Regions from separate parts of the Mesorhizobium sp. 131-3-5 genome, predicted to be linked through region 1. Evidence: predicted binding sites of a transcription regulator. Region 1 holds the regulator's gene; each other region holds the start of a gene.
The links. The regulator LexA, encoded in region 1, represses DNA repair genes until DNA is damaged. The targets are predictions, from matches to a motif close to TGTTCNNNNTGTGTTCNG.
Positions count from the first base shown of each region.

Region 2: the regulator LexA is predicted to act here: its motif matches at 988-1,005, upstream of dnaE (DNA polymerase III subunit alpha).
Region 3: the regulator LexA is predicted to act here: its motif matches at 6,214-6,231, upstream of JG747_RS06505 (helicase-related protein).
Region 4: the regulator LexA is predicted to act here: its motif matches at 1,070-1,087, upstream of parE (DNA topoisomerase IV subunit B).

Region 1 covers NZ_AP023254.1:4,271,858-4,279,340, forward strand. The annotation lists gene JG747_RS20780 (ComEC/Rec2 family competence protein) at 1-1,608, shown strand, start outside; gene lexA (transcriptional repressor LexA) at 1,602-2,339, opposite strand; gene JG747_RS20790 (GntR family transcriptional regulator) at 2,718-3,491, opposite strand; gene JG747_RS20795 (ABC transporter substrate-binding protein) at 3,644-4,630, shown strand; gene JG747_RS20800 (ABC transporter ATP-binding protein) at 4,690-5,469, shown strand; gene JG747_RS20805 (ABC transporter permease) at 5,475-6,398, shown strand; gene kynU (kynureninase) at 6,418-7,483, shown strand, end outside.
Region 2 covers NZ_AP023254.1:4,052,938-4,060,420, reverse strand. The annotation lists gene dnaE (DNA polymerase III subunit alpha) at 1-812, opposite strand, end outside; gene JG747_RS19785 (acetyl-CoA carboxylase biotin carboxylase subunit) at 1,061-3,073, opposite strand; gene JG747_RS19780 (S-(hydroxymethyl)glutathione dehydrogenase/class III alcohol dehydrogenase) at 3,274-4,401, shown strand; gene gfa (S-(hydroxymethyl)glutathione synthase) at 4,469-5,038, shown strand; gene JG747_RS19770 (YaiI/YqxD family protein) at 5,102-5,569, shown strand; gene JG747_RS19765 (DUF1345 domain-containing protein) at 5,600-6,277, shown strand; gene JG747_RS19760 (cytochrome b/b6 domain-containing protein) at 6,375-7,256, shown strand; gene JG747_RS19755 (molybdopterin-binding protein) at 7,258-7,483, shown strand, end outside.
Region 3 covers NZ_AP023254.1:1,333,777-1,341,259, forward strand. The annotation lists gene JG747_RS06485 (amino acid ABC transporter ATP-binding protein) at 1-636, shown strand, start outside; gene JG747_RS06490 (CarD family transcriptional regulator) at 715-1,296, opposite strand; gene fdxA (ferredoxin FdxA) at 1,666-2,004, opposite strand; gene JG747_RS06500 (RNA-binding S4 domain-containing protein) at 2,254-2,640, opposite strand; gene JG747_RS06505 (helicase-related protein) at 2,656-6,045, opposite strand; gene phbB (acetoacetyl-CoA reductase) at 6,757-7,482, opposite strand.
Region 4 covers NZ_AP023254.1:4,029,335-4,036,817, reverse strand. The annotation lists gene cpaB (Flp pilus assembly protein CpaB) at 1-920, opposite strand, end outside; gene parE (DNA topoisomerase IV subunit B) at 1,158-3,215, shown strand; gene JG747_RS19670 (FUSC family protein) at 3,260-5,326, shown strand; gene JG747_RS19665 (DUF2336 domain-containing protein) at 5,323-6,447, opposite strand; gene JG747_RS19660 (MaoC family dehydratase) at 6,601-7,053, shown strand; gene JG747_RS19655 (HpcH/HpaI aldolase/citrate lyase family protein) at 7,053-7,483, shown strand, end outside.

The sequences.
Region 1 (7,483 bases):
GCCCGCCTTTTCTCGGGGATAGAAAATGCCCGTGAAGCCATTGCCGACCACATCAGGGCCACGGTTGGCGGTGCCGAGGGTGAGATCGCGGCGGCGCTGATCGTCGGCGTGCGGGCCGGCATTCCCGATGAAATCAACGAGGCGATGCGACGCACCGGCATCTATCACATCATCTCCATTTCCGGACTGCATATGGCGCTCGTCGCCGGTACCATCATGGGGCTGCTGCGCGGCGCCTTCGCGCTGTTTCCGGACTTTTCCGCGCGTCGGCCGGTGAAGAAATATGCGGCCGCCGCGGCCCTTTTCTCGATCGCCGCCTATCTCGTCATTTCCGGCGTCGTCGTCGCGGCCGAACGCAGCTTCATCATGCTGGCGGTGATGCTGATTGCCGTGCTGTTCGATCGCGCGGCGCTGACCATGCGCAATCTTGCGATCTCGGCGATCGCCGTCATTGTGGTGTCGCCGCATGAGGTAGTCGGCCCAAGCTTCCAGATGTCGTTCGCCGCGACCGCGGCGCTGGTCGGGGCTTATGCCGGCTGGGCGGATCACCATGCGGGAAAGGCAAGACCGCCACCGCCAAAGCGATCCCTGCCGGGTTTTCTCACGCGAAAATTCCTGCTGGCGACGGGTGGGTTGGCGATGACATCCATCATCGCCGGCTGCGCCACGGCGCTGTTTGCCATCTGGCATTTCCAGCGTGTGTCGCCGCTCAGCCTGTTCGCCAATCTGGCCGTCATGCCGATCGTGTCACTGATTGTCATGCCTTTCGCTGTTCTCAGTTCGCTTGCGATGCCCTTTGGTGCCGACGGTCCCTTCCTTTACGTGATGGGCAAGGGCCTGACCGCAATGATCGCCATATCGGCGTGGATATCGGAGCGCTCCCCGGTCGATGCGGTCGGGCTGATTTCGCAGCAATCCGTGCTGCTGGTGACCATCGCCCTGATCATCGCGACGATGGCGACGACCTGGCTGCGGCTCGCGGCAGTGCCATTCGCGCTTGCCGGCCTGCTGACAGTATCGGATACGCGCGCCCCGGATGTGCTGATTTCCGAAGATGCGCGTTTGGTGGCGCTGCCGATCGGCGGTGGAGAACTCGCGGTCAGCCGGGCTCGCCCGAACGAGTTCACCGTCGACAATTGGAAACGCGCGCTGGTGTCCGAAACCATCGTCGTGCCGGAGATGTTCGACAAGGCGGACTGGCAATTCGACATTGCCGATGCCGCCAATCTGCCGCCGGGAGCGCCGTTTTATTGCACGGATGGCGTCTGTCTTGCCCGGCATCCGTCAGGGGCGATCATCGCGCATGTCGAAGACCGCAAGGACACCTGGAAGGCTTGCGGCTTCGCCGATTTGATCGTCGTCAATGACGCAACCGGCTATGATTCCTGCCACAATCCGCTGGTTGTTGTCGTCACCAAACGGCAACTTGCCCGCAAGGGCAGTGCCGCCGTCTTCTTCGACCGCCAATCGGCGACAGGTCCGCCAATCATCAGCTTCGCGGTGGACGGGCCATATCGGCCCTGGCACGAGCAGCGAAAATTTTCGCGCGAGGCGAGGGGGCTGCCGCCCTATCAAAAACCCGAAAAGCCGGCCGTTCCTGCTCAGTAGCGCCGGATCAACCCGACAAGCTTGCCTTGCACCTTGACCCTGTCTGGCCCGAAAATGCGCGTCTCGTAGGCCGGGTTGGCGGCTTCAAGGGCGATCGAGGCGCCCTTGCGGCGGAACCGTTTCAGGGTTGCTTCCTCCTCGTCGACCAACGCCACGACGATCTCGCCCGGGCTCGCCGTGTCGGCGTTGCGGATGATGACCGTGTCGCCGTCGAAGATGCCGGCGTCGATCATCGAGTCGCCCTTGACCTCAAGTGCATAATGCTCGCCACCCATGATCATGTCCGGCGGTACCGAGATCGAATGTGTCTGATGCTGGATGGCATCGATCGGCACACCAGCGGCGATGCGACCCATCACCGGGATCGACACGGCGGAAACCGCATCGTCATTATTGCCGGCCGCGGGCAAGCGCGATGCCGCCGGCTTGATCTGGCGGCCAAGACCACCCTGGCCGAGGCTGCCCTGGATGACGCTTGGCGAGAATTTCTTTGCCGCGTTGAGGCCGGGTGCGATCGAATCCGGCAGCCGCAGCACTTCCAGCGCCCGCGCCCGGTTGGGCAGCCGGCGAATGAAGCCGCGTTCCTCCAGTGCCGTGATCAGGCGATGAATGCCTGACTTGGAGGCAAGATCGAGCGCTTCCTTCATCTCGTCGAAGGAAGGCGGAATGCCGCTTTCCTTGAGCCGTTCATGAATGAACATCAGCAGTTCATGTTGCTTGCGTGTCAGCATGGCGGCCCCCAAGGCATTGAACGACGGGTGTGAATCAGAATCGAAAAACAAACCCAGAACAAACACTATCTGTTCCAGTTGTGTTCCGCAACTGTTTAAAGTTTAATGAATTTGTTAACGCGTCTGAAATTATTTGGCCCCGGCAGCGGGCCGCGCTCGACCGCTTCCGCTCCCCCGCAGGTTCATTGAAATCATTTTGGTTAATGGCCTGTGGCCTACCCCTGGATGCGGTTTGGCATCAGGCGTTTGAGAGGCGTCCACAGAGCGGATTTGTACGGTGTATCGATCCATTTCCGGCGGAACGAAACGAAATCAAAATGCCAACGGTCGCGGGTTCAGGCCGGCCACGGCCGCGTGGATCTGGACGCCGCGGCGACGTCATCCGGAAACCGCTTTCAGGCTGCCGGCGCGCGCGGTGTAGGTGTTGGCGCCGTTGTCTTCGCTGTGGACATAGACATGCAGCGTGTAGCCGATATGCGCCGTCATCAGCGCCTTTGCCCGCTCGACGTCGCGATCGAGCGCCGCTTCCATGATTGCGGTGTGATGCTCGATGGCGATCGCTTCGCGCAGCGCGTCCATAGCCTCGCCATAGCCGTCCTTGAGGCCGGCCGCCGCCCGCAATGTCGGCGCCAGGCCGAGAAACCGATGATGCCGACACAGCTGATCGGCGATCGTCGAGCGAAAGCGCAACAGCCAGTTCGACGTCGCCGCGCTCAGCAACGCCGCATGGAAGGCCTCGTGGCTCTCGTCCCATTTGTCGACGGCCGCATCGGAAGGGTCTTCGACCGCGGTCTTGCAGCGGGAGAGCCGGTAATGAGCGGTGACGACCGCGTCCTCCCATTCCCTGCCGCCGTTCGCGATCGATTCCAGGAACAGCGGCATTTCGACAACCATCCTTGCGCGCGCCAGGTCCTCGAGCTCGGCGCGCGACACGGGAGCGACGGCAAAGCCGCGATTGCTGATGGCGGTGACCAGGCGCTCGGCTTCAAGTCGGGACAAGGCTTCACGCAGCGGCGTCCAGCCGACGCCGTATGTGCTGCGCAGCGCGCTCAGCTTGAGCGGCGCGCCCGGCATGAGGCGGGTGGTCAGGATATCGCGCCGCAGCAGCTGATAGGCCGCCTCGGTCTTCGTGGAATTGTTCTGATCCTGCATCGCCATCCGTCCGTCATCGGCTTGCGAAAATTATATATGAAGCGGAGGTATGGCAAGAATTATATATAATGTTTGACACACGGCGGGCGACTGACCATGATCGCCGCAGTTGCCGTCCTGTGGGCGGCGCTGATCAAATCTGGGAGGAAATGATGTTGAAGTCGAAGTCCGCTTGGCTGTCGGGATTGGCCCTGGCAGGCGCATTAATGGTCAGCGCAGGCAGCGCCGCGGCCGATCAGATACGCATCGGCATCGCTAATTTCGGCGAGCATCCGCAGCTCAATGCCGCCATAGCCGGCTTCAAGAAGGCATTGACGGACAACGGTTTTGTCGAGGGCAAGGACGTCGTCTACACCGAAAGCCATACCAACTTCGATGCATCGCTGGTGCCGCAGATGATTGCCAAGCTGCAGGCGGAGCAGCCCAAGCTGATCTACACCATCACCACGCCGGTATCGCAGATCGCCAAGAAGGCGCTCGCCGGTTCCGGCATTCCGATCGTCTTTGCCGCTGTCACCGATCCGGTGGCGGCCAAGCTGGTGCCGTCGTGGGACGCCGGAGACGAAGGCATGACCGGCGCCAGCGATCTGCAGGATGTCGCCGCGGTGATGGCCTTCACCAAGAAGCTGCTGCCGAACGCCAAGCGCTTCGGGGTGCCTTACAATCCAGGCGAGGCCAATGACGTTGCCCTGATAGAAAAGATCAAGGCGGCGGCGCCGGCGGCCGGTTTCGAGGTCGTGGAAGTCGGCATCGACAACGTCAATGACATCCAGCAACGCATCGCTTCGCTCGCCGGCAAGGCTGACGTGATCTACGGTCCGGCCTCGAACCTGATCCAGCCTGCAATCGCCGCTGTCTCCGCGGCCGCACGCCAGGCCGGTATCCCGGTCGTCAACTCTGATGACAGCGCGGTCCGCAACGGCACCGTGCCGGCGAGCTTCGCGGTCAATTACACGCAGGTCGGCATGAACGCCGGCAACATCGCCGCCGAAATCCTCAAGGGCAAGGATCCCAAGACGATCGCGCCGTCGCGCCCGGCCTACAAGGATCACATGGCAACGATTTCCCGCAAGGCGATGGCCGCGTTCGGCATCGAGATACCGGCTTCGATGGCCGATTGCGGCTGCATCGTCGACTGATATCGGGCTGCAAGGGGCGATGGCGTTGGCGCCGTCGCCCTTCCGGCCAGGGAGGAACGATGCTCGATATCCGATCCGCGCGCAAAGTATTCTACAAGGGGCAGGCCGACGAGAAGGTCGCGCTCGACGGCCTCAGCCTGTCATTGGCCACCGGCGAGTTCGGCATCGTCATCGGCTCCAACGGGGCCGGCAAGAGCAGCATGCTCAACGCTATTTCCGGAGCCCTCGTCCTGGATTCCGGCAAGATCCTGATCAACGGCGCCGACGTGACAGCCATGCCGGTGCACAAGCGCGCCACACGATTGGCGCGCGTCTTCCAGGATCCGATGCGTGGCACCGCCGCCAGCATGACCGTGGCGGAGAACATGCTGCTGGCCGATCTGCGCAGCCAAAAACGCACGCTGCGGCAAGGGCTAAACGCCACGCGGCTCGCGTCCTACAAGGAGCGCCTGTCGATATTGGGCCTCGGCCTCGAAAATCGTCTCGACACCCGTGTCGACCTGCTCTCGGGCGGGCAGCGGCAGTCGCTGTCGCTGATCATGGCAGTCGGCGGATCGCCGGACCTGCTGCTGCTCGACGAGCATACCGCGGCACTCGACCCGCGCACGGCCGAGATCGTCATGCAGGCGACGGTGCGTGCCGTCAACGCGCTGAAGCTGACCACGCTGATGGTGACCCACAACATGCAGCACGCCGTCGACTATGGCAGCCGGGTGATCATGCTCGACGCGGGCCGGGTCCTGCTGGAGGTCTCCGGCGAGGAGAAGGCGAGGGTCACGGTTATCGATCTGATCGGCCATTTTTCCATCAAGACCGACCGCATGTTGCTGGCGAGCTGATCACCATGGGCTTTATTCCGGACGTTCTGACGAGCTTTGTCGCGATCATGCCGGTGACCCTGGCGCAGAGCCTGATCCTGGCCTTTGTCGTGCTCGGCATCATGATCCCGTTCCGCATGCTGAACTTTCCCGATCTCACTAGCGAAGGCGCCTTTCCGCTGGGCGGCTGCGTCTGCGGCGTGCTGCTGGCTGCCGGGGTATCGCCGCTGACCTGCATCGTCGTCGCATTTGTGGCGGGCTTCGCGGCGGGTTGCTGCACCGCCTTCATCCATCTGCGCTTCCGCATCCACACGCTGCTGGCGGGCATCCTGATGATGACGATGCTCTACAGCATCAACCTGCGCATCATGGGCAAGTCTAACCTTTCGGTTTTCGGCTCGCCCACCGTGTTCGACTGGGTGCCGTTCGCGCGGCCGGGTTTTCCGGCCAGCAAGATCGTCGTCGCCGGCCTTCTCGCGCTCATCGCCTTTGCGGCGCTCTACATGTTCTTCAGAACCGAGAAGGGGACCGCCGTGCGCGCCGTCGGCGCCAATCCCGACATGGCCGAGGCGCAGGGCATCAATGTCTGGGCGGCGACCATAGGCGGTGTCGGGCTGGCAAGCGCGTTTTCGGCCTCGAGCGGCGCGTTGATGGTGCAGTCGCAGGGATTTGCCGACGTCAATATGGGGCTGGGCATCCTCATCAACGGCCTTGCCGCGCTGATGATCGGCGAGGCGGTCGTTGGCAAGCAGACGGTCTCGCGCCAGCTGCTGGCGCCCTTTGCCGGCGCGATCATCTACTACCAGCTGGTGTCGTTCTGCCTTGCCGCCGGCATGCCGCCTCCCGACCTGAAGCTTGCCACGGGCCTGTTCGTGCTCGCCATGCTTGCTCTGCCGAGCCTCAAGCGCAGCCGGGGACCAGCGCCCGCGCGCGAAGCGATCCGTGAATAACCAGGGAATGTCACACATCATGCGTGCAACGATCGATCTCGCCGCAGTCGAAGCCATGGATGCGGCGGATCCGCTGCGTGCCATGCGCGACCGCTTCATTTTGCCGGAAGGTGTGATCTACCTCGACGGCAACTCGCTGGGTGCCGCGGCGCCCGCCGTCTTCAACGAGCTGCAAAAGGCGGCGACGCAGGAATGGGCGCAGGATCTCATCCGCGCCTGGAACACCGCCGGCTGGTTCGACATGCCGGTCGCGCTCGGCGACCAACTCGGACGTCTGATCGGCGCCGAGGCCGGCCAGACGGTGGTCTGCGACACGACCTCGATCAACATCTACAAGGTGCTGCATGCAGCCCTTGGCATTCGGCCGAACCGCTCGGTCATCGTCGCTGAGGGCGACAGTTTCCCGACCGATCTCTACATGGCCGAAGGCGTGGCCTCGACGCGGCCGGGCACGGTGCTGCGGCTCGAAGGCGTCGACGCGCCCACCATCGAGGAGCTGATCGATGAGCGCGTCGCGGTCATCCTGGTCAACCACGTCAATTACAAAACCGGACAATTGCGCGACATGGCCGCGCTGACGTGCAAGGCCCATCAGGTCGGTGCGCTGATCGTCTGGGATCTCTGCCATACGGCCGGCGCGTTGCCGGTCGAACTCGATGCTGCGAACGCCGATTTCGCCATTGGCTGCACCTACAAATATCTCAATGGCGGTCCGGGTGCGCCGGCGTTCATCTATGCAGCGAAGCGCCACCACGACGACGTCCATCAGCCGCTGAGCGGTTGGTGGGGCCATGCACGGCCCTTCGCTTTTGAACAAAGTTATGCGGCCGGCAGCGGCATCCGCCGGTTCCTGTGCGGCACGCAGCCGGTGCTGTCGATGCGGGCGCTGAAAGGGGCGCTCGATATCTGGGACGATGTCGACATGGCGGCGGTGCGCAAGAAGAGCATCGCGCTCACCGACCTGTTCATCCAGCTCGTCGAGGCCAGATGCGGCGCCTACGGCCTCGAACTCGAAGGTCCGCGCGACGGCAATGCGCGCGGCAGCCAGGTGTCGTTCCTCCACCCGCATGGCTACCAGGTGATGC
Region 2 (7,483 bases), 220 kb from region 1:
AAATTGTCCGGCGACAACCGGCGGCGGGTATCGACAGCGACGACGGAGCCCTCGGCGATGGCGATCAGCGCGTCATGCGCCTCATAATCGTCGCGTGAAGAGAAAAACGCCTCGTTGGTGGCGACAAGCGGAAGTTCGTGCGCATAGGCGAGATCGATCGTCTGATGTTCGATGACCCGGTCATAGCCCGCGACCCGGTCCAATTCGACATAGAGCCGGTCGCCGAACATCGCCTTGAGCGTCAAAAGCCGAACCTCGGCCAGATCGCGGCGATCCTCCTTCAAGGCGTTGCCGATCGGGCCGCGTGGCCCGCCGCTGAGGCAGATCAGCCCATCGGCCTTTCCCTCCAGCATCTCGGTCGTCAGATGCACTGCCTCGCCGGGCGGTGTTTCCAGATAGACGCGGCTGACCAGCCTGACCAGGTTGGAATAACCGGCTTCGGTCGCGGCGAGCAGAACGACCGGCCGCATTTCCGGGCCTTGCCGCCGGCGATCCCGCTGGCCGTCGCTGTTTTCGCCGGAAAAGGCGAGCGCGATCTGGCAGCCGATGATCGGTTGGATGCCCTCCTTCACCGCCTTCTGCGCGAATTCGAGCGCGCCGAACAGATTGTTGGTGTCGGTGACGGCGATCGCCGGCGCCTCGTCCTTCACGGCATGGCCGACGATCTTGCCGAGTTGGAGCGCGCCCTCGAGCAGCGAATAGGCCGAATGGACGCGCAGATGCACGAACGGCCGCGCCGGCACCTCCGGCCGCGCCGCTGCTATCGCGGCTTCGCGCTTCAGGGGGTCGCGTGGGAGTTTGTCATCCGCCATGATTTCTCGCGCTGTCGAAGGCCTTGAGTCGATGGAGATGTATTGTCCGGGACAGGGCGATACCAGTCCAGCACAAACGACCGCCAATCACAGGCTTGCCGAATGCACGGCGCCTCACCTCAGAGATTGTTTCGACGTTCGCTCCGGCGAGTCATATGATGGTGGTTTCGAGAACCGGAGCGCAAGTAGAACGGGAAGCGCAGAAAACGCCTTCAGATGGCGGCCGAAGTAGAATTTCCAAACAATCTCTAGGCAAATTCCATGATCACCGCGTCCACAGCCAGGCTGTCGCCGGGCTTGGCGTTGAGTTTCGATACGACGAGGTCGCGTTCGGCGCGCAGCACGTTTTCCATCTTCATCGCCTCGACCACGGCCAAGGTCTCGCCGGCCTTGACCTCCTGGCCCTCGGCGACAGCGATCGACACGACGAGGCCGGGCATCGGGCAAAGCAGCAGTTTCGACGTGTCCGGCGCCACCTTCTCCGGCATCAGCCGTTCCAGCTCGGCGATGCGCGGCAGCATGGCGCGCGCGGTCACCGACATGCCTTTCCAGGCGATGCGAAGACCGTTGGCGACAGGCCGGATCTGGGCGACAACGGAGCGCTTGCCGACCGTGCCGCGCCAGATCAGGTCGCCCGGCCGCCAGTCGGATGAAACGGTCAGCGCCTTGCCGCCGTCGATCGACAGGTCGATCTCCATCGGAATGGATATCATGCCTTCGAGGATGGACGCCTGGAGGTAGTCGTCGCCGAGCTTCACCACCCAATCGCGCTTGAGCGCACCCGAATGCGGCGCCAACCGCCCGCCCAGCCGGTCGAGCCGGTCGCGGCGCAGCAATTCCACCGCGGTCACGATCGAGGTGAGAACTGCTTTTTCTCCGCTGTTCGGCACGACGGGCGCAAAACCGTCGGGGTATTCCTCTGCTATGAACCCCGTCGATATCGCCCCTTCCCGCCAGCGCGGATGCTGCATCAGCGCCGCCAGGAACGGAATGTTGTGCTCGATGCCGTCGACCACAAAACTGTCGAGCGCTTCCGACATGGCATCGATCGCTTCGATGCGCGTCGGCGCCCAGGTGCACAATTTGGCGAGCATCGGGTCATAGAACATCGAAATCTCGGAGCCTTCGGTGACGCCGGTGTCGTTGCGGATGATCACATCGCCGAATTGCCCTTCCTCCGGCGGCCGGTAGCGCGTCAGCCGGCCGATCGACGGCAGGAAATTGCGATGCGGGTCCTCGGCATAGAGCCGGCTTTCCACCGCCCAGCCATTCAGCTTGATGTCGCTTTGCTTCAAGGCGAGCTTCTCGCCGGCGGCGACGCGGATCATCTGCTCGACCAGATCTATGCCGGTGACGAGTTCGGTCACCGGATGCTCGACCTGCAATCGTGTATTCATTTCAAGGAAATAGAAGTTCTTGTCCTTGTCGACGATGAACTCGACCGTGCCGGCGCTCTGATAGTCGACCGCCCTGGCCAGCGCCACCGACTGCTCGCCCATGGCCTTGCGCGTCTTGGCATCGAGGAAGGGCGACGGCGCCTCTTCCGCCACCTTCTGGTTGCGGCGCTGGATCGAGCATTCACGCTCGCCGAGATAGAGCGCATTGCCATGCGCATCGGCCAGCACCTGGATCTCGATATGGCGCGGATCGACGACGAATTTCTCAATGAACACGCGGTCGTCGCCGAACGAGCTCTTGGCTTCCGAGCGCGCCCGGTCGAAACCGTCGCGCACTTCCGACTGGTTCCAGGCAATGCGCATGCCCTTGCCGCCGCCGCCGGCGGAGGCCTTGATCATCACGGGATAGCCGATCTCGCCGGCGATCTGTTCGGCGTGGTCGGCATTCTCGATGACGCCAAGCCAGCCGGGCACGGTCGAAACCTTGGCGGCGTTGGCGAATTTCTTCGATTCGATCTTGTCGCCCATGGCCTTGATCGCCTTGGGCTTCGGGCCGATGAAGACGATGCCTTCCTTCTCCAGCGTTTCGCAGAAGGCGGCGCGCTCGGACAGGAAGCCATAGCCGGGATGCACGGCCTGAGCCCCGGTTTCCTTGCAGGCGGCGATGATCTTTTCAGGGACAAGATAACTTTGCGCGGCGGGCGAAGGCCCGATATGCACCGCCTCGTCGGCCATCTCGACATGCACGGCATCGCGATCGGCATCGGAATAGACGGCGACCGTGGCAATCCCCATCTTGCGCGCCGTCTTGATGACGCGACAGGCGATCTCGCCACGGTTGGCGATCAGGATTTTTGTGAACATGCTGAGGTCATTCCCCTCCGGTCGGTCGTTCCTTTTATGACCTGTGCTTGCGGGGTCAAGCCGACCATGCAAATCACTGCCTTTCAATCGATTTGCGATTCCAATTCATCGCTGTGGCCCAGTCTCGGCACCAGCTTCTAGTTGATCGTGTCGAAAAAAACTGAAACCTTGGAAAAAAATTCGCATTTGGAGGACGCCCTATGAAAACCCGCGCCGCTGTCGCTGTCGCCGCCGGAAAGCCGCTGGAGATCATGGAGGTCGACCTCGACGGTCCGCGCGAAGGCGAGGTTCTGGTCGAGATCAAGGCGACCGGCATTTGCCACACCGACGAGTTCACGCTGTCGGGCGCCGATCCCGAAGGCCTGTTCCCAGCCATTCTCGGCCATGAGGGCGCTGGCGTGGTGGTCGATGTCGGCAAGGGCGTCACCTCGGTCAAGAAGGGCGACCACGTCATCCCGCTCTACACGCCGGAATGCCGGCAGTGCCCGTCCTGCCTGTCGAGAAAGACCAATCTGTGCACGGCGATCCGCGCCACGCAGGGCCAGGGCTTGATGCCCGACGGCTCGTCGCGCTTCTCGATCGGCAAGGACAAGATCTTCCACTATATGGGCTGCTCGACCTTCTCCAACTTCACCGTGCTGCCCGAGATCGCGGTGGCCAAGGTCAATCCGGACGCTCCCTTCGACAAGATCTGCTACATCGGCTGCGGTGTCACCACCGGCATCGGCGCCGTCATCAACACCGCCAAGGTCGAGCAAGGCGCGACCGCCGTGGTCTTCGGCCTCGGCGGTATCGGCCTGAACGTCATTCAGGGCCTGAAGCTTGCCGGCGCCGACATGATCATCGGCGTCGATTTGAACAACGACAAGAAGGAATGGGGCGAGCGGTTCGGCATGACGCATTTCGTCAATCCGAAGGAGATCGACGGCGACATCGTGCCTTACCTCGTCAACATGACTAAGCGCGGCGCCGACCAGATCGGCGGCGCCGACTACACGTTCGACTGCACCGGCAACACCAAGGTGATGCGCCAGGCGCTGGAAGCCTCGCACCGCGGCTGGGGCAAGTCGGTCATCATCGGCGTCGCCGGCGCCGGCCAGGAAATCTCGACGCGGCCGTTCCAGCTGGTCACCGGCCGCACCTGGATGGGCACCGCCTTCGGCGGCGCGCGCGGCCGCACCGACGTGCCGCGCATCGTCGACTGGTACATGGACGGCAAGATCCAGATCGATCCGATGATCACCCATTTGCTGAAACTGGACGAGATCAACAAGGGGTTCGACCTCATGCACGAGGGCAAGTCGATCCGAAGCGTCGTCGTTTACTGAAGCAAGCCACACGCCGCCGACCGACCGGCCAGCGACCTCTGTGGTTCACAACTGGGAGGAGAAAAGAATGGCGGAGAAACTGCATCCGAAAATCGACAATGGCCTGCCAAAGGAGAGCGCGAGCTTTGCCGGCGGCACGCTGGTCTGCGCCTGCACCAGCAAGCCGGTCAAGGTGAAGGTCAAGGGGCAGATCGCCCACAACCATGCCTGCGGCTGCACCAAATGCTGGAAGCCGGAAGGCGCGGTATTCTCGGTGGTTGCCGTGGCCGGCACGGGCGACGTCACCGTCAGCGAGAACGGCGACAAGCTGAAAGTGGTCGATTCCGCGGCGCTGATCCAGCGCCATGCCTGCACCGGCTGCGGTGTCCATATGCACGGCCCGGTCGAGCGCGACCATCCCTTCAAGGGCCTGACCTTCATCCATCCCGAGCGCTTCGTCGAGGATGGCTGGTCGCCGCCGGGGTTTGCAGCCTTCGTCTCGTCGATCATCGAATCCGGCGTCGATCCAAAACGGATGGACGGTATTCGCGCGCAGCTAAGGACAATCGGGCTCGAACCCTATGACTGTCTCAACCCTGGCCTGATGGACTATATGGCCACCTGGACCGCGAAGAAGTCCGGCGCCTTGCCGGCCTGAACACTGTAAGATTTCAGGCAGGGGCCGGACACGTTTCCGGCCCCTGTCCGTTTCGGAGGGATTATGCCCGCACCCGCCATCTACGTCGATGCCGACGCCTGCCCGGTCAAGGCCGAGGTGGAAAAGGTCGCCGAGCGCCTCGGCGTCGTCGTCACCTACGTCTCCAATGGCGGCTTGCGGCCATCGCGCGATCCAATGATCCGCAATGTCGTGGTCTCCAAGGGCGCCGACGCCGCCGACGACTGGATCGTCGAGAATGCCAAATCCAACGACATCGTGATCACGGCGGACATTCCGCTTGCCGCCCGCGCGGTGGCGCTCGGGGCGCATGTGCTTGGGCCAACCGGGCGGCCGTTCACGCCCGAAACCATCGGCATGGCGGTGGCCATGCGCGACCTCAAGCAGCATTTGCGCGAAACCGGTGAGAGCAAGGGCTACAATGCCTCCTTCGCGCCGCAGGACCGTTCGCGGTTTCTTGGTGAACTCGACCGCATCTTGCGGCGCGCGCTGAAATCCGCCACACCCGGCTAGAAACCGAGCGCGATCCAGGGTGGAGACGTCATGGCCATCGAAGCCCCGATCCAGAAACCTATGCAGCGCCATATGCTGTTCGCAATGTCGGCGTGTTTCGGCGCGTTTGCGCTGCTCGTGGCGTTGCTGCTGCACGCCCCGCTCGCCTATTCGATCGGCGCCAATGCCTTTTTCGCCGCCTACGTCATTCTCGTCGTCAGCCAGATGCCCAAATTCACCGGCAAGTATCTGAGCAAGAATGCGCGCGCCACCGACCAGCCGGTGCTGGTCATCTTCGCCGTGACGCTCGTCGTCGTTGTCGTCGCCGTTGTCTCGTTGTTCCTGCTTATCAACCAGAAGAACAGAGGCAATTCCGTCGAACTCGGTTTCGCGCTGCTGTCGATCCCGCTTGGTTGGTTCACCATCCATGCCATGGCCGCACTTCACTATGCGCATGTCTACTGGATGGACGGCGATGCGGTGGACGCTGAAACCAAGAAGAAAATCCCGGTCGGCGGATTGCTGTTCCCAGGCGACAAGCGCCCGGAAGGTTGGGATTTCCTCTATTTCTCGGCAGTCATCGGCATGACGGCGCAAACCGCCGACACCAACATCTCGACCACGCATATGCGCTGTGTCGTCCTCGTCCACTCGATCCTGTCGTTTTTCTTCAACACGGTCATCGTCGCCGCAGCCGTCAATCTCGCCGTCAGCCTGGGTAGCCCGTAATAAATCCGTGATCGGGTGAAACATCGGTTTGGATCGCGACGTATCAGGAGGACAATGAACGCGCAGGCCACGCCGCGAGGCCGGGAGACGAGACAAAATGGAATCCGTTGCCAGAAGCCAATCCGCCACCGGACCGGACGCTCCCGTGTCGAGCGACAGCACGCTGATCTACCGGCAGTCGCGGTGGACGCGGCTGACACACTGGATCTGGGCCATTTCGCTGTTCTTCATGCTGCTTTCCGGCCTGCAGATCTTCAACGCCCGGCCGCAGCTCTATATCGGCAAGCAATCCGGCTTCGGCTACAACAACACCATTTTCCAAATCGGCGCCGAAAACACGAGCGCCGGGCCGCGCGGCTTCACCGAGATCTTCGGGCACCGCTTCGACACGACGGGCGTGCTCGGCTGGTCGGGTCCGCCAGGCAACGAGACGGCGCGTGGCTTCCCGTCCTGGGCGACCATCCCGTCCTATTATGACCTCGGCACCGCCCGCGTCGTGCATTTCTTCTTCGCCTGGATCCTGACGACGACCTTGATCGTCTGGCTGGTCGCCAGCCTGGTCAACGGCCATATCAGGCGCGATCTCGCCCCGCGCCTCGACGACCTCAAGCGGCTGCCGCGGGACATAGTCGACCACGCGAAGCTGAAATTCCATCACACACGTGAATACAACACACTGCAGAAGATGGCCTATGGCGGTGTGCTGTTCGTGCTGTTGCCGCTGATGATCATCACCGGCCTTGCCATGTCGCCCAGCATGAATTCGGTGCTGCCTTTCCTCAACGAAGTGCTCGGCGGCCGGCAGACGGCGCGCACCATTCATTTCACCGTCATGCTGCTGCTGGTCGGCTTCTTCATCATCCACATTCTGATGATCCTGGCCGCCGGCCCGATCAACGAATTGCGCTCGATCATCACCGGCTGGTACCGCACCGACCCTCCCGCGCATGACGACAAGACGACCGAGAGGAGTGCCTGACATGGCGAAGTTTGAGATCAGCCCCAATTTTCAGATCAGTCGAAGGAAATTCCTGACTGCCGCCAGCCTTGGCGCCTCGGGTATCATGCTGTCGGGCTGCGACGCTTTCGACAGCCAGTTGAGCATCGGCAGCGGCCTGCGCAGTTTCCTCGAAAACGCCAATGGGCTGACATATCGCGCGCAACGCCTGCTTGCCGGCCGTGACGCGCTGGCACCGGAATTCACCG
Region 3 (7,483 bases), 2.9 Mb from region 1:
ATCAACCTCCTGGAAATCCCGACTTCGGGCACGGTGCGCATCGGCGACGAGACGCTCGAGTTTCGCCCGGGCATCAAGGTGCCGGCCGCCGATATCAGGCGGCTGCGCCTGCAGACCGGCATGGTGTTCCAGAATTTCCAGCTGTTCCCGCACCGCACCGCCATCGAGAACGTCATGGAAGGACTGGTGACGGTGCTGAAATGGTCGCCTGAGAAGGCGCGCGAGCGGGCGCTAGCCTTGCTGGAAAAGGTCGGGATGGCGCACAAGGCGGATGCCTGGCCGGCGACGCTGTCAGGCGGCCAGCAGCAGCGCGTGGCGATCGCCCGCGCCTTGGCGCCGTCGCCGAAGGTGCTGCTATGCGACGAACCGACTTCGGCGCTCGATCCGGAACTGGCGCAAGAAGTGGTCGACGTGCTCGGCAAGCTCGCCAGCGAAGGCACGACCATGGTGATGGCGACGCATGATTTGCGGCTTGCCTCCAAGATCGCCCAGGAGGCGGTGTTCCTTGATGCCGGCGTCATCGTCGAGCAGGGTCCGTCGGCGACCTTGTTCGGCAATCCGGAGCGCGAACGGACCAAGCGCTTCATCGCGACGCTGAAGCAGGAGGCGGAGAAGGAAGGCGGAGGTCAAGCATAGGCCCAGCCATTGCCTTGTCCGAGAACCAAAAAACCCGGCGCGAGGCCGGGTTTTTCGTGAACTTAAAGGCTCAAGAGCTCAGGCAGCTTCTTCCTGCTCGGCTTCCTCATTGTCGGCCTTGGCGCCGCGCTTAGGGCCCTTGTTGAGGTTGACCTCGATCAGGCGCACGGCTTCGGTTTCCGACATGCGGTTGACGGCCGCGATCTCGCGGGCCATGCGGTCGAGTGCCGCTTCATAGAGCTGGCGCTCGGAATAGGACTGCTCCGGCTGGTTGTCGGCGCGGTAGAGGTCGCGCACGACTTCCGAGATCGAGATCAGGTCGCCGGAATTGATCTTGGCATCATATTCCTGGGCGCGGCGCGACCACATGGTGCGCTTGACGCGGGCGCGGCCCTGCACGACCTTCAACGCGCGCTCGACATAATCCTCTTCCGACAGCTTGCGCATGCCAATGGAGGTCGCCTTGGCGACCGGCACCTTCAGGCGCATCTTGTCCTTCTGGAAGTCGATGACGAACAGTTCCAGCTTATGGCCGGCCACTTCCTGCTCGTCGATCGACACGATCTGGCCAACGCCATGCGCCGGGTAGACGATATACTCGCCGGTCTTGAAACCGTGACGCGCACCAGTGGACTTCTTCTGCGGGGTGATCGTTGCCATTACGCCCTGAACTCCTTGTTATGGGCCGGCGGCGGTGCCGGCTGAACTCGTGCGACCGGGGAAACCGATCGTTAGCCGCACAACAGATGAACCCACCGGAAAGGTCGGGACCGGCAAACCGCACGAACTGCGACCGCCTGACCCAGATCGCTCTGGTCCGGAATGGGATTTTCACCTTTCAGTGATTTGGGGCGTCTGCGCCATAAATCGACGTTGTGTCACCGGCATGTTTCGCTGATGTAGCACAAAAAGTCGGAAGAATCAAGGTTTTGCTGCGTAAGCGAAGGCCACAACCAATCGCCGCCTGTCAAGGCGGTTAATCCGATGTGCCTGTTACGCTGCGTCATACAAGCCTTTACGGCTGTATTGTCAATCGCCTTCGCCAGGCTCGGCGGAGAAGTATTTCTCGAACTTGCCGGCCTCGCCATCGAAGGTCTTGGCGTCTGCCGGCGGCTCCTTCTTGGCGGTGATGTTGGGCCATTTCTCGGCATATTCGGTGTTGATCTGCAGCCATTTGTCGAGGCCTGGCTCGGTGTCGGGCTTGATCGCGTCGGCCGGGCATTCAGGCTCGCAGACGCCGCAGTCGATGCACTCGTCGGGATGGATGACGAGCATGTTCTCGCCTTCGTAGAAACAGTCGACCGGACAGACCTCGATGCAGTCCATATATTTGCATTTGATGCAATTGTCGGTCACGACATAGGTCATCGGTCGGCTCCGGGACGTCCCAGCTTAATGGGCCAGTTTTCTTGGGCTTTTTCCGTGAGGTAACGCCTTTGTCTCTCGCTTGCAAGGGTTGCCATGCCCGACCGCTTCGGCGTTGGCGGAATGGAATTCCAGGCGGCAGGCGCGGCGAGGGCGGCTGATGTCTTGTGGAGCATCTTGTTTGCCGGGTTCGGTTCCGTCCTGCGCCCGCCGTTGCCCGGGGATTTCGGCCCGCGGTCTGGCCGGCAAGCCTCAATCGTCACCAAGCAAGCGGTCGGTCTGGCGGCGCTCTCTTTTGGTCGGGCGGCCGCTGCCGGCCTCGCGCAGCGCCGGTATGGCGTCGGGAATCGCCTCGCCCTTCGGTGTGGGCGGCGGCGACATGTCCTCGTAGAGGGTGCGGGCTTCCTCCGCCGGGCCGCGCCGGACACCCGCGCCAAGCACCTTCCAGACGAAAATGCGCCGGTCGAGCGTGATGGTCAGCACGTCACCCGGCTTGACCAGATCGGAGGCCTGCGCTGCTTTGTCGCGATTGATGCGCACGCGCCCGGCGACGACGAGCTTCGCCGCCAGTGAGCGCGATTTCACCGCGCGCGAGAAGAACAGCCATTTGTCGATGCGCTGACGGCCTTCGGCAACCATCGAACCCTTCCGAGCCTACTTCTTCAGCTGGTCGCGCAAGGCGGCGAGCTTGGCGAAGGGCGAATCCGGATCGAAGCGCACCGGACGTTCCTCGCGCGGCTTCGGCTGGAAAGCGGGCTTTGCGCCTCCCTTGCCGCGATCGGGACCGCCCTTTCCCTCGGGCCGGCCACCCTTCCAGTCGGGTCGGCCTTCGCGGCGCTCGGGACGCTCGCCCTGCGGGCGGCCGTCACGGCGCTGTTCGCCTTCACCCTGCGGCTTGGGCTTGAACTTCGAACGGTCGAAGCGCGGCTTGCCGGCGCCGTCGCGCCGACCCTCATGGGCGGGACGTTCTCCGGGCGCGGCCGTGGCCGGTGCGCCGGCGGCATCGGCGGGTGCATTGTTTCGGCCGCGCGCTTGTCCATTGCGCTGGCGGTTGTTGCGACCTTCGTGATGGCGGGGGCGCTGTTCGAAACGGCCCTGGCGCCACAGCAGGATCGGCTTGGGCGCTTCGGCTTCGGCGATGGGCTCGCCGGTGGCCGCTTCGGCCACCACGGCAGGCTCGTCCGAAACCGCTTCCGTCGCCGGTGCAGCTTCGGAAACTGGCTCCGCCGGCGCCGCCTCGATCGACTCGGCTTCCGCTTCCGGCGCGGCAACAGGTTCAGCAACCGCTTCGGCGACAGCAATCTCTGTAGCGGGTTCTTCCACGGCTTCGGCTGGAGCTTCCGGTTGCGCTTCCGCGATCGGCTCCGCTGTCGTTTCCGCGATGACTTCGGCGGGAGTTTCGAGCGCGGTCTCGGCAACAGCCGGTTCCGAACCCTCGACCGCCGCCTCCGCGGCCGCGTCTGTAGCGGCAGCTTCGGCTGCCTTGGCCTGCTCGGCGCGCGCGGCTTCTTCCGCCGCGAGTTTCGCGGCAGCGGCTTCACGCGCGGCGGTGTCCTGCGCCTCCAGCCGCGCCTTCACCTCCGCCGCCGGCTTCGGCTCGGCGCGGTAGCCGAGGCCCTTGAGAATCTCTTCCATGTCGTCGGCGGTGGCACCAAGGATCGACATCATCGGCGGCGTCACCATGAAGGAATGGCCGTCATAGGCGCCGTCCGGACGCTGGCCGAGGCCGGGCTTCCAGTTGGTCGCCGGACGGATGAGGTCCGCCAGCCGCTCCAATATGTCTATGCGCACGGCGCGGCGGCCGAGATTGCGATAGCCGGCAAGCTTGTAGAAAGCCTTGTCGAAGGCAGGATCGATGACCACGGAGGTACGGCCGGACGCCAGCGCGTGGACGACGTCGCCGAAACCAGGCTTGTCCTTGCCGTCGTTCTGCAGCGCCCACAGCAAGGTCACCAGCCCGGCGGGGGCCGGCTTGATCAAAGCGGGCACGAAGACGTGGTAGGCGCCGAAGCGCACACCAAGGCGGCGCAGGGCCGCGCGACCCTCCTGGTCGAGCGACTTCATCTCCTCGGCGATATCGCGGCGGTTGATGAGGCCGAAATTCTCGACCAGCTGGAAGGCAATGCCGCGGCCGATGCCGGAAATCTGGTCGGCGTTCTTCAGGTCGACGAGCGGCTTCAGCAGCGTTTCGATCTGGAAATTGACGAAGCGTTCGGCGCGCGCGGCGACCTTGTCGCGCGCCGGGCCTGTCAGCTGTTCGTCGGCCAAAAGCACAAGGCGCGGCTTCAGCGCGTCTTCGCCCGAAACCAGCGTGCCGATCGGCGCGCCGATCCAGCGTAGCGTGCCGTCCGAGCCTAGCGCCAGGTCGCCATTGGCGCAGGCGCCGAAGCGTTCGGCGCGCGCCTCGAACTCGGCGGCAAGCGCCTTTTGCGCGGCCGTGCGCACGGCCTTGGCGTCTTCGCCGCCGGCGGTCTGGTCGGCGGTGAAGCGGAACCCTTGCAACTCGCCGACATGGTGGCCTTCGACAAGGACGGTTCCGGTAGGACTGATTTCGGCTTCAGGCATGGTATTTTCTCTAAGGCGCCGCATGAGGACGGAAGTCCTGCGGTCTACGAAGCGTTTCGTCAACCGCTCATGCAGCGCATCCGACAATCTGTCTTCGATTTCGCGCGTCTTTTCCTGCCAGTGTGCCTGATCGGCCAGCCAGCCGGGCCGGTTCGACACGAATGTCCAGGTGCGGATTTGGGCAATACGGTGCGACAGCGTGTCGATGTCGCCCTCGGTGGTGTCGGCGCGGCGCACCTGCTCGGCCATGTAGTTCTCGTCGACATGGCCATGACGGGCGAGGTCCATGTAGATGGAGGCGATGAGGTCGGCATGCTGGGCAGGCGCGATCTTCCTGTAGTCGGGCAGCGCGCAGGCTTCCCACAGCAGCGCCACGCGCTTGGCATCGGTGGCGAGCGCGCGGATGTCCTCGTCGCGGGAGAGATATTCGAGCGCCTGTGCGTCGACCGCCGGCAGGGCGCGCGTCAGGCCCTCGACCGGCGCGTTGGTCTCGATCGAGCGCTTCAGCGCATCGAGACTGGCGAAGTCGAAATGCGCGGTGCGCCACTGCAGCACCTTCACCGGATCGAAGTCGTGGCCCTCGATCTTCTTGACGAGGTCTTCGTCGAGCGGGTCGACCTGACCGGTGACGCCGAACGTGCCGTCGCGCAGATGCCGGCCGGCGCGGCCGGCGATCTGGCCGAGTTCGGCCGCCGTCAGATTACGGTACTGGTAGCCGTCGAATTTGCGGTTCTGGGCGAAGGCGACATGGTCGAGATCGAGGTTGAGACCCATGCCGATGGCGTCGGTGGCGACGAGATAGTCGACATCACCCGACTGGAACAGCGCCACCTGGGCGTTGCGGGTGCGCGGCGAAAGCGCGCCGAGCACGACGGCGGCACCGCCCTGCTGGCGGCGGATCAGCTCGGCGATGGCATAGACCTCGTCGGCGGAAAAGGCGACGATCGCGGTGCGGCGCGGCAGGCGGGTCAGTTTCTTCGAACCGGCATAGGCCAGGTGCGACAGCCTTGGCCGCGTCACCACCGAGACGCCCTTCAGCAGGCGCTGCAGGATGCCATGCATGGTGGCGGCACCAAGCAGCAGCGTTTCCTGGCGGCCGCGCAGATGCAGGATACGGTCGGTGAAGATGTGGCCGCGCTCGAGGTCGCCGGCGAGCTGCACCTCGTCGATGGCGACGAAGGCGGCGTCGGTCTCGCGCGGCATGGCCTCGACGGTGCAGACCGAATATTTGGCGCCTGGCGGCTGGATCTTCTCCTCGCCGGTGATCAGCGCGACCTTGTGGGCGCCGACCTTTTCGCAGACGCGCGCATAGACTTCCCGGGCCAGCAGCCTGAGCGGCAGGCCGATGACGCCGGTTTCGTGCGCCACCATCCGCTCGATGGCGAGATGGGTCTTGCCGGTGTTGGTTGGGCCAAGCACGGCGGTCACGTCGCGGCCCGACAAGATCAGCGGCTCAGTGTGTTTCGGCTGGATGTTCATCGACCTGGAAATAAGGCTTTCTGGCCTCTGGTTGTCGGGAGCGTGCCTCAACTGGCGCGTATGACAGGCGACACATAGGGATTTCGGGCGCGAAGCGAAAGCGGAATGTTCCACCGGCAGCTTCGAAAGCAACTCTGTCTGGCGCTAAATTGGCTGCTGCTTAACTGATGGAACGAGTCTGGAACGAATCAGCTACGAATCGGCGACTCGCTCAGATTCAGCTTTTGTTCACGGCTACATATGGATTTTGTGATGGTGAGTCTCACCACATGCTGAATCGTCGAACTGGCCCGTTTTATGCTGGGTGAGCCTTGTCCTTAACCTTTGCCGGCAAATGACCGAAGCAGGTCAGGGGCTATCGCTCAAGATTATGAAATTGTTAATCTTTCTGAATTTGCCGTTAAGGAAAAACAGCTGATTCCGGGGCATTAACGTTAACTTCCGCTCAAAGCCGGAACGAATCGGCGACAAATCAGCGCCAACGGGATTTTCCCGTTTTGTTCCCTCAATATCTTGTGTTGCGAACAGTTTATCCACCGAGGATTCACAGGCTTGTCCACAGGGTTCGCACAGACGGCGCTGTCGCCATTAACCTTTGCGTGCCGGATTGGGGCATCGCGCCGTGGCGGGGTATTTTTCCGGCCTCCAAGGCGTCAGGGAAACGGACCGGTTCCCCGGTCCGTTCGTCACAATCCGAAGCCGTTGGACGTCTCAGACGAAGTACTGGCCGCCATTGGCAGTGATGGTCGAGCCGGTGATGAAGCCGGCATCCTGCGAAGCGAGGAAGACGACGCAGCGCGCGATCTCTTCCGGCTCGCCGAGGCGGCCGACCGGGATCTGCGGCAGGATGCGCTCGTTGAGCACCTTCTCGTCGATGGCCTTGACCATTTCGGTGGCGATGTAGCCGGGGCAGATGACGTTGACGGTGATGCCCGCGCGGGCGCCCTCCTGGGCGAGCGCCTTCGAGAAACCGATGTCGCCGGCCTTGGCGGCGGAATAATTGACCTGGCCGGCCTGGCCCTTCTGGCCGTTGATCGAGGAGATGGTGATGACGCGGCCGAACTTGCGATCGCGCATGCCGTTCCACAGCGGATGCGTCATGTTGAAGACACCGGACAGATTGGTGTCGATGACTTCTTTCCACTGGTCGCGGGTGATCTTGTGGAACATGGCATCGCGGGTGATGCCGGCATTGTTGACCAGCACCGAGACCGGGCCGAGGTCGGCCTCGACCTGTTTGATGCCGGCGGCGCAAGCGTCATAGTCGGCGACCGACCATTTGTAGACCGGGATGCCGGTCTCGGCCTTGAACTTCGCCGCCGCTTCGTCGTTGCCGGCGTAGTTCGCGGCAACCGAATAGCCGGCGGTCTTCAAGGCGATCGAGATCGCCGCGCCGATGCCGCGCGATCCGCCCGTGACGATTGCTACCTTGGTCATG
Region 4 (7,483 bases), 240 kb from region 1:
TGGTCCGGCGCAGGAACCTGATATTCCTCGGCCTTCGTGCCGCGCGTCACGATGACCGTCTTGAATTTCGGCTTCTCCGGCTCCTTGGTTATCGCATCGAACAGCGAGCCGGCCGTGGCCTGAGCCTTGGCCGCCACCGATCCGCCAAAAGACGAGATGGTGGTGACGCCGTTCTTGCCGTCGCCGCCTTCGGAGGCTGAGCGCAGCGACAGCGACAGCGTGCCGACGGTGCGGGCAAGCGCCACTTTCTGCGCGCCTTCGGTCGTCACTTCAATGGTCACGGAATTCGTGATCTGCGGCGTCGTCTGGCGCTCGTCGGCACCCTGGCCGACACTCAGCACCTTGGCGTCGGCAACGACGATCTCGGAGGTGACGGTTGAACCGGCAGCACCTTGCGCGTTCTTGGCGACCTCCTGGATTTCGCCGGCATCGCGCGTCAGCACGACATCAACGCGGTCGCCCGGCGTGACGAAGCCGCCGACGCCGGCGATCTCGTCAGTGCGGATGGTCACCGCTCGCATTCCGGGCGTAAGCATGTTGGAGAGCGTAGCGCGGCCGTTCGGCCCCGACAGCTTGGTCAGCAGCACCGGTTCGTTGACCTCGATCGGCGACAACACGATGCGATTGCCCTCGCCGAGCAATCCGTCGATGGTGGCAAAGGCACCTTGCGGCAGGGAATCTTGTGGCCAGGGGATTTCGATCAGCTTGGCGCGGTCAAGTTCCTGGCCGTAGCGCAGCGGCGCGTTCGCCACCACGATGGTCTTGAACTCGATCCTGGGCGGGGCGGGAGCGGCGATCGACGCCGTCTTCTCCTCGGCATCGGCTTTGGCCTGGCTCTTGACCCAGAAATCCGCGGCAAAGATCGAGATCGCGCCGAAAACGGCGGCGATACCGATCATCGTTATGGCCTTGCCCCTCACGCCGAAAACCCCTGATGCCGTCGTTTCTTGTTATGTTGGGCTCACGCTAGGCCGCTTTGTTAAAGAATCAGGAATGTAGAACGGTGGTATTGGACCTATTTCCGCCCGCTTGGTTATCGAATGGTTTTAGGATAAGACGGGTCAAATCCCCGAACGTAACAGGAACCTCCGTCGCTTGGCGCTGAAAAGCGTGGCAGTATCGGCGAGTGATTCGCAGCACCGGACCCTATGGCAGGCATGGACGACAACAACGATCTCTTCGGCAATATGGACAAGCAGCCGCAGCCGGTTCGCTCACCGGCGCGCCCGGCCGACCCGCTTGTGCAGGCAGCAGCCAAGCGCCCAGCCGCGACCAAGGATGGCAGCGAGGGCTATAGCGCCGCCGACATTGAGGTGCTCGAAGGCTTGGAGCCGGTGCGCCGCCGGCCAGGCATGTATATTGGCGGCACCGACGACAAGGCGATGCACCATCTGTTCGCCGAGGTCATCGACAATTCGATGGACGAGGCGGTTGCCGGCCATGCCACCTTCATCGATGTCGAGCTTTCGGCCGACGGGTTTCTGACCGTTACCGACAATGGCCGCGGCATCCCGGTCGATCCGCATCCGAAATTCAAGAAGCCGGCGCTCGAAGTCATCATGACGACGCTGCATTCGGGCGGCAAATTCGACTCCAAGGTCTATGAAACCTCCGGCGGCCTGCACGGCGTCGGCGTTTCCGTGGTCAACGCACTGTCGGACCATCTCGAGGTCGAGGTCGCGCGTGGCCGCCAGCTTTATCGCCAGCGCTTTTCGCGCGGCATTCCGGTAAGCGGCCTGGAGCAGCTTGGCGAGGTCCACAACCGGCGCGGAACGAAAATCCGCTTCCATCCCGACGAGCAGATCTTCGGCAAGGGCGCGGCCTTCGAACCGGCGCGGCTCTACCGCATGACGCGCTCGAAGGCCTATCTGTTCGGCGGCGTCGAAATCCGCTGGACCTGTGATCCCTCGCTGATCAAGGAAAAGGACCAGACCCCGGCCAAGGCGGAGTTCCATTTTCCCGGCGGCCTGAAGGACTATCTCAAGGCATCGCTCGGCGACGACTTTCAGGTGACGCGGGAAATCTTCGCGGGAAAAAGCGAAAAGCAAGGCGGCCATGGCTCGCTCGAATGGGCGGTGACCTGGTTTGGCGGCGACGGCTTCATCAATTCCTACTGCAACACCATTCCGACCGGCGAAGGCGGCACGCATGAGGCCGGCTTCCGCAACGTGCTGACGCGCGGCTTGCGCGCCTATGCCGATCTGGTCGGCAACAAGCGCGCCTCGATCGTCACCTCCGAAGACGTCATGATCTCGGCGGCCGGCATGCTGTCCGTGTTCATCCGCGAGCCTGAATTCGTTGGCCAGACCAAGGACAGGCTGGCGACGATCGAGGCAATTCGAATTGTCGAGACCGCGATCCGCGATCCGTTCGACCATTGGCTGGCCGACAATCCGCAGGAAGCCTCGAAGCTGCTGGAATGGGTGATCGCGCGCGCCGACGAGCGGGTGCGCCGGCGTCAGGAAAAGGAAGTGTCGCGCAAGAGCGCGGTGCGCAAATTGCGCCTGCCGGGCAAGCTCGCCGACTGCACGCAGAATGCGGCGGCCGGTGCCGAACTGTTCATCGTCGAAGGTGACTCCGCCGGCGGCTCGGCCAAGCAGGCGCGCGACCGCGCCAGTCAGGCCGTACTGCCATTGCGCGGAAAAATCCTCAACGTCGCCAGTGCCGGCAATGACAAGCTGGCCGCCAACCAGCAGATATCGGACCTGATCCAGGCGCTCGGTTGCGGCACGCGCTCAAAATACCGCGATGAGGATTTGCGCTACGACCGCGTGATCATCATGACCGACGCCGACGTCGACGGCGCCCATATCGCCTCGCTGCTGATCACCTTCTTCTACCAGGAAATGCCGGCGCTAGTGCGTGGCGGCCATCTCTACCTGGCGGTGCCGCCGCTTTATTCGATCCGGCAAGGCGGCAAGGTTGCGTATGCCCGCGACGACGCGCACAAGGACGAGCTCCTGCGCACCGAATTCACCGGGCGCGGCAAGGTCGAGCTTGGCCGCTTCAAGGGCCTGGGCGAGATGATGGCCTCTCAGCTCAAGGAGACCACAATGGATCCGAGGAAGCGCACGCTTCTGCGGGTCGATGTGATCGACGCCGAGGCAGCGACCAAGGACGCGGTCGACGCGCTGATGGGCACCAAGCCGGAAGCCCGCTTCCGCTTCATCCAGGAACGTGCCGAATTCGCCGAGACGGAAGTGCTGGATATCTAGCCGCTGGCCAGTTTAGCTTGCGCTTCCGATATGGAGACCGGCATGTGACCTGGGCGCGGCTGAAAGCGTATTTCGAGACGAGCCTGGCCGGTTTGACGCAGCCGACGCGCTCGGACTGGATTTTCGCCCTGCGCACCGTTTCGGCCGGCCTGATCGCGCTGCTCGCCGCCTATGCCCTCAAGCTCGACCACCCGCAATGGGCGATGATGACGGTGTTTATCGTTGCCCAGCCGGTCGCGGGCATGGTGCTGGCCAAGGGCTTCTACCGGTTGCTCGGCACGCTGGCCGGCGGGCTGGCGGCGATCGGCATCACCACTGTCTTCGGCACCAACCCATGGGTTCTGGTGACCGTGCTCGCCGTCTGGATCGGCATCTGCACCTTCGTTTCATCATTGCTGCGCAATCCCGAAGCCTATGGTGCGGCACTTGCCGGTTACACGGCGATGATCATCGGCCTGCCTGCCTTCGGACAGCCGCATCTGATCGTCGATCTTGCTGTCGCGCGTTGCGCGGAAATCGTGCTTGGCATCGTCTGCGCCGGCGTGACCAGCCGGCTGATCCTGCCGAAACTGGCCAGCGATGCCATCATCTCGCGGCTGAAGCGCTGCATTCTCGACCTTGCCACCTATGCCGCGGGCGCCTTCTCGGGCGGTGACACAGCGACACTTTCCGCACTGCATCGCAAACTCGTCGCGGACACCCAGACACTCGGCGAAATGCGCGCCTATGCCAGGCTGGAAGCGCCGAGCTTCGCGCCGCGTGCCCACCCGGTGCGGCGCACCATCGGACAATTGCTCTCGGCCCTGTCGGCGGCACGCGCGCTGCATTCGCACGCCGCCCCGAAAAACGCCGCCCTCATCCCGGTGCGTTCGCAATTGCAGGCCCTTGTCGGCGATTTGGCGGCAAAGCCCGGCGCACTGGACGATACCGCACCCTGGGTTAAACAGCTCGACGCGATCTCGGCCAAGGCCCGGCAACTGCCCGATGCCTCGGTCGACCAGGGTGACGACAGGGTCGGCACCATCACCCGCCTCACCATCGCCGCCGATTTCGCCGAGGCGCTCAAGCAGGTGCTGCGCGGGCTCGATGCCTTGCGTTCACCGGTCACCCGCACGGGCCGCGCCAGCAGGCAGCCTGCCCTGGTGGTGCACCGCGACTACCCTGGCGCATCGCGCAATGCCGTGCGTGCGGCCCTTGCCACCTTGCTGGTCGCGGCCTTCTGGCTGACGACGAAATGGTCCGAGGCGGCGGGCACGGTCATTCTCGTCGCCGTCGTATCCAGCCTTTTCGCCGCTCGCCCCGATCCGGTGCAGGTGTCCTGGGGCTTCTTCAAGGGCACGCTGCTAGCTTTGCCCTTTGCCTTCCTCGTCGGCCAGATCGCATTGCCTGCTTTGCCCGGCTTCGGCTGGTTCGTCCTGTTTGTCGTGCCGATCCTGGTGCCGACCGCGCTGGGCATGGCCAATCCGCGCTATGTCGGCGTCGCCACGGCCTTCGCCATCAACTTCCTCGCTTTCCTCAGCCCGCATCAAGCGATGACCTACGATCCTGGCCCGTTCTTTGCTGGCTCGGCATCGGTGCTGGTCGGCATTCTGCTGGCGATCGGCGTCTTCATTGCCGTGCTGCCCGCCGATCCGTGGCTCGCGGCAAACCGGATCGTGCGGGCCATGCGCGAGGATTTGGCACGGCTTTGCCTGCACGAGCGCGTGCCGAGGCGTTCGGCCTTCGAAAGCCTCGCCTATGACCGCATCAACCAGCTGATGCCGTTGGTGCAGAACTCCGGCAGGAAGGGCGAGGCGGTGCTGGGCGGGAGCGTCGCCGCCGCGACGGTCGGCCTGGAGATCCTCAGGCTGCGCGGCGCGAGCCAAAACCATGCCATCCCATCGGAAACCACGGTTTCGATCGCCAATTTCCTGAGAGGGCTGGCGCGCGAACTGCTGTTCCGCTCCCCCGGCGATCCGCAGACAGCGACCGTCGCTGTCGCCCGGCAGTATGCGGCTGGTATCGCCCAGCGAAACGCCACCGGCGACATGCTGCAGATCGCGGCATCCCTGCGCATCATTGCCGCCGCGATGGAGGACTTTCCGGACTTTTTCGCGAAAGACCGAGGCTAGGCCGCTGCAATCGCCAGCGCGTGACCCCGCGCGTTCTCGCGCAGCGCGTCGAGATGGATCGACTTGACCAAGGCCGCGAGATCGCCTTCCGCGGATTGCCCGCCCAACTCCTTGAGCATCAGCCAGCTGACTTCCTGCACGCCGGCAACACGCTTGCCATTGGCAACCTCGCGCCAGATCTTCAGCGCACGCAAGATGATGGCATGCGTGGCGGCAGCCAGGCCGGCGCTGCGGAACAATGCCTGCAAGGCCACGTCGTGGCCGCCTGCCAGCAGCGCCCTCACCCGTGGCTCGGATTGCTGGCCGAGTGCCACCAGCGTGGAGCCGAAGAAATCGACCTTGCCATGCGCGATGGTGCGGATGAGGAAGCTCGCGGTGAGATCGCCGCGCAGCCTGAGATGTTCGATCAGCGCGGCGTGTTCTTCCTGGCGCGTGCCCTCAATCAGCGTCACAGAGGCCTTGACGCAGGCGTCTCGCAGGACACGATCGGCCCGCGCGGCGCCCATCAGTGCCATGACCAGCGGCGATGTCTTCAATGTCTCGCCGAGCTTGATCAGAAGCATGTGCCGGCAGTCGGCCGGCAGCCTGATGTCCGATATCAGCGCCTCGCGCACCTGCGGCAGGTGCCCATGGCGTTCGGCCATGCGGCGGAAGCTCAGCGAAGCAATGCTGGCGCCGCTATTGGCGAGCAGGACGGCGCAGGCTTCCGCCTCACCGATCTCGGCGATGGCCGCCGACAGCGCCATCGAGACGACAGGACGGTCGGCGATCAGCTTCTGCGTTGCCTTCTGGCTCGCAGCCACGCGGTTGATCAGATCGGCATCGGTGAGCAGCGGCGAACGCGCCAGCACCACACCGGCGACTTCCGGCTGGTCAGACGCCAGCGCACTGATGATCTGCAGCGGCGCGTGGTGGCTCATCGAGAGCGCTTCGGCCATCGCCAGCCGCACTTTCGACGATGCATCGTCGAGCAGCAGCGTCAGCGCTGCCTCGGCGGCGCATCGGTCCTCGAACGGCAATTCGGAATTGACATAGGCGCGGGCCAGCGCATTGGCCGCGGCGGCGCGCTCGGACACTCTTGCCGTGTAGATCCATTTCAGGAAATGCGAAACAACAACCATGCCCGTCTGCTTACGCCCCATGCCGGAAGGTTTCCGACCCCGCTGGAGACGGTAGGCATAAATGGTTTACGAACGGTTCACCATGTTCATTAACTGGCTTGCGACCGCTGAATGCAGCGCCTATCAACCGTCAATCAGTGCAGGAGACTGAAAATGGCCGGCCTATATCTCGAGGAGTTTGTCGTCGGTCATGTCTTCCAGCACACGCTTCGCAAGACCGTGACCGAGAGCGACAACATGCTGTTTTCGGTGATGACGCTGAACCCGCAGCCGCTTCATATCGACTTCGATTTCGCCGCCAGGAGCGAATGGGGCAAACCGCTGGTCAACTCGCTGTTCACGCTCGGCCTGATGATCGGCATTTCGGTCAACGACATCACGGTCGGCACGACGGTCGCCAATCTCGGCATGAAGGAAACCACCTTTCCACACCCGGTCTTCCATGGCGACACCATCCGCGTCGAGACCACTGTCATCTCGGTGCGGGAATCGAAATCGAAGCCCGATCGCGGCATCGTCGAATTCGAACACCGCGCCTACAACCAGCATGGCGACCTCGTCGCCAAATGCGTCAGGCAAGCGATGATGCTGAAGAAGGCCGCCTGATGCGCTCGCTGCTGTTCGTCCCCGGCGATTCCGAGCGCAAGCTTGAAAAAGGTTTTGGCGCGGGCGCCGACGTGGTGATCGTCGATCTCGAGGATTCCGTGGCGCCGCAGAACAAGGCAGCCGCGCGAGACATTGCGGCACGCTTTATTGCCGAACGCAGGGGGCTAACCAGCTCGGCCATCTACATCAGGGTCAACGACCTCTCGACCGGGTTGACGGATGACGATCTTGCCGCGCTCGTTTCGGCAAAGCCGGTCGGCATCATGCTGCCTAAGTCCAACAGCGGCCAGGATGTACAGCAGCTCTCGGCAAAGCTCAGGGTCTGGGAGGCCGAGAACGACCTGCCCGACGGCTCGATCAAAATCCTGCCGATCATCACCGAAACCCCGGCGGGTGTGCTCGCCGCCGCGACCTATGCCGGCGCAAGCGC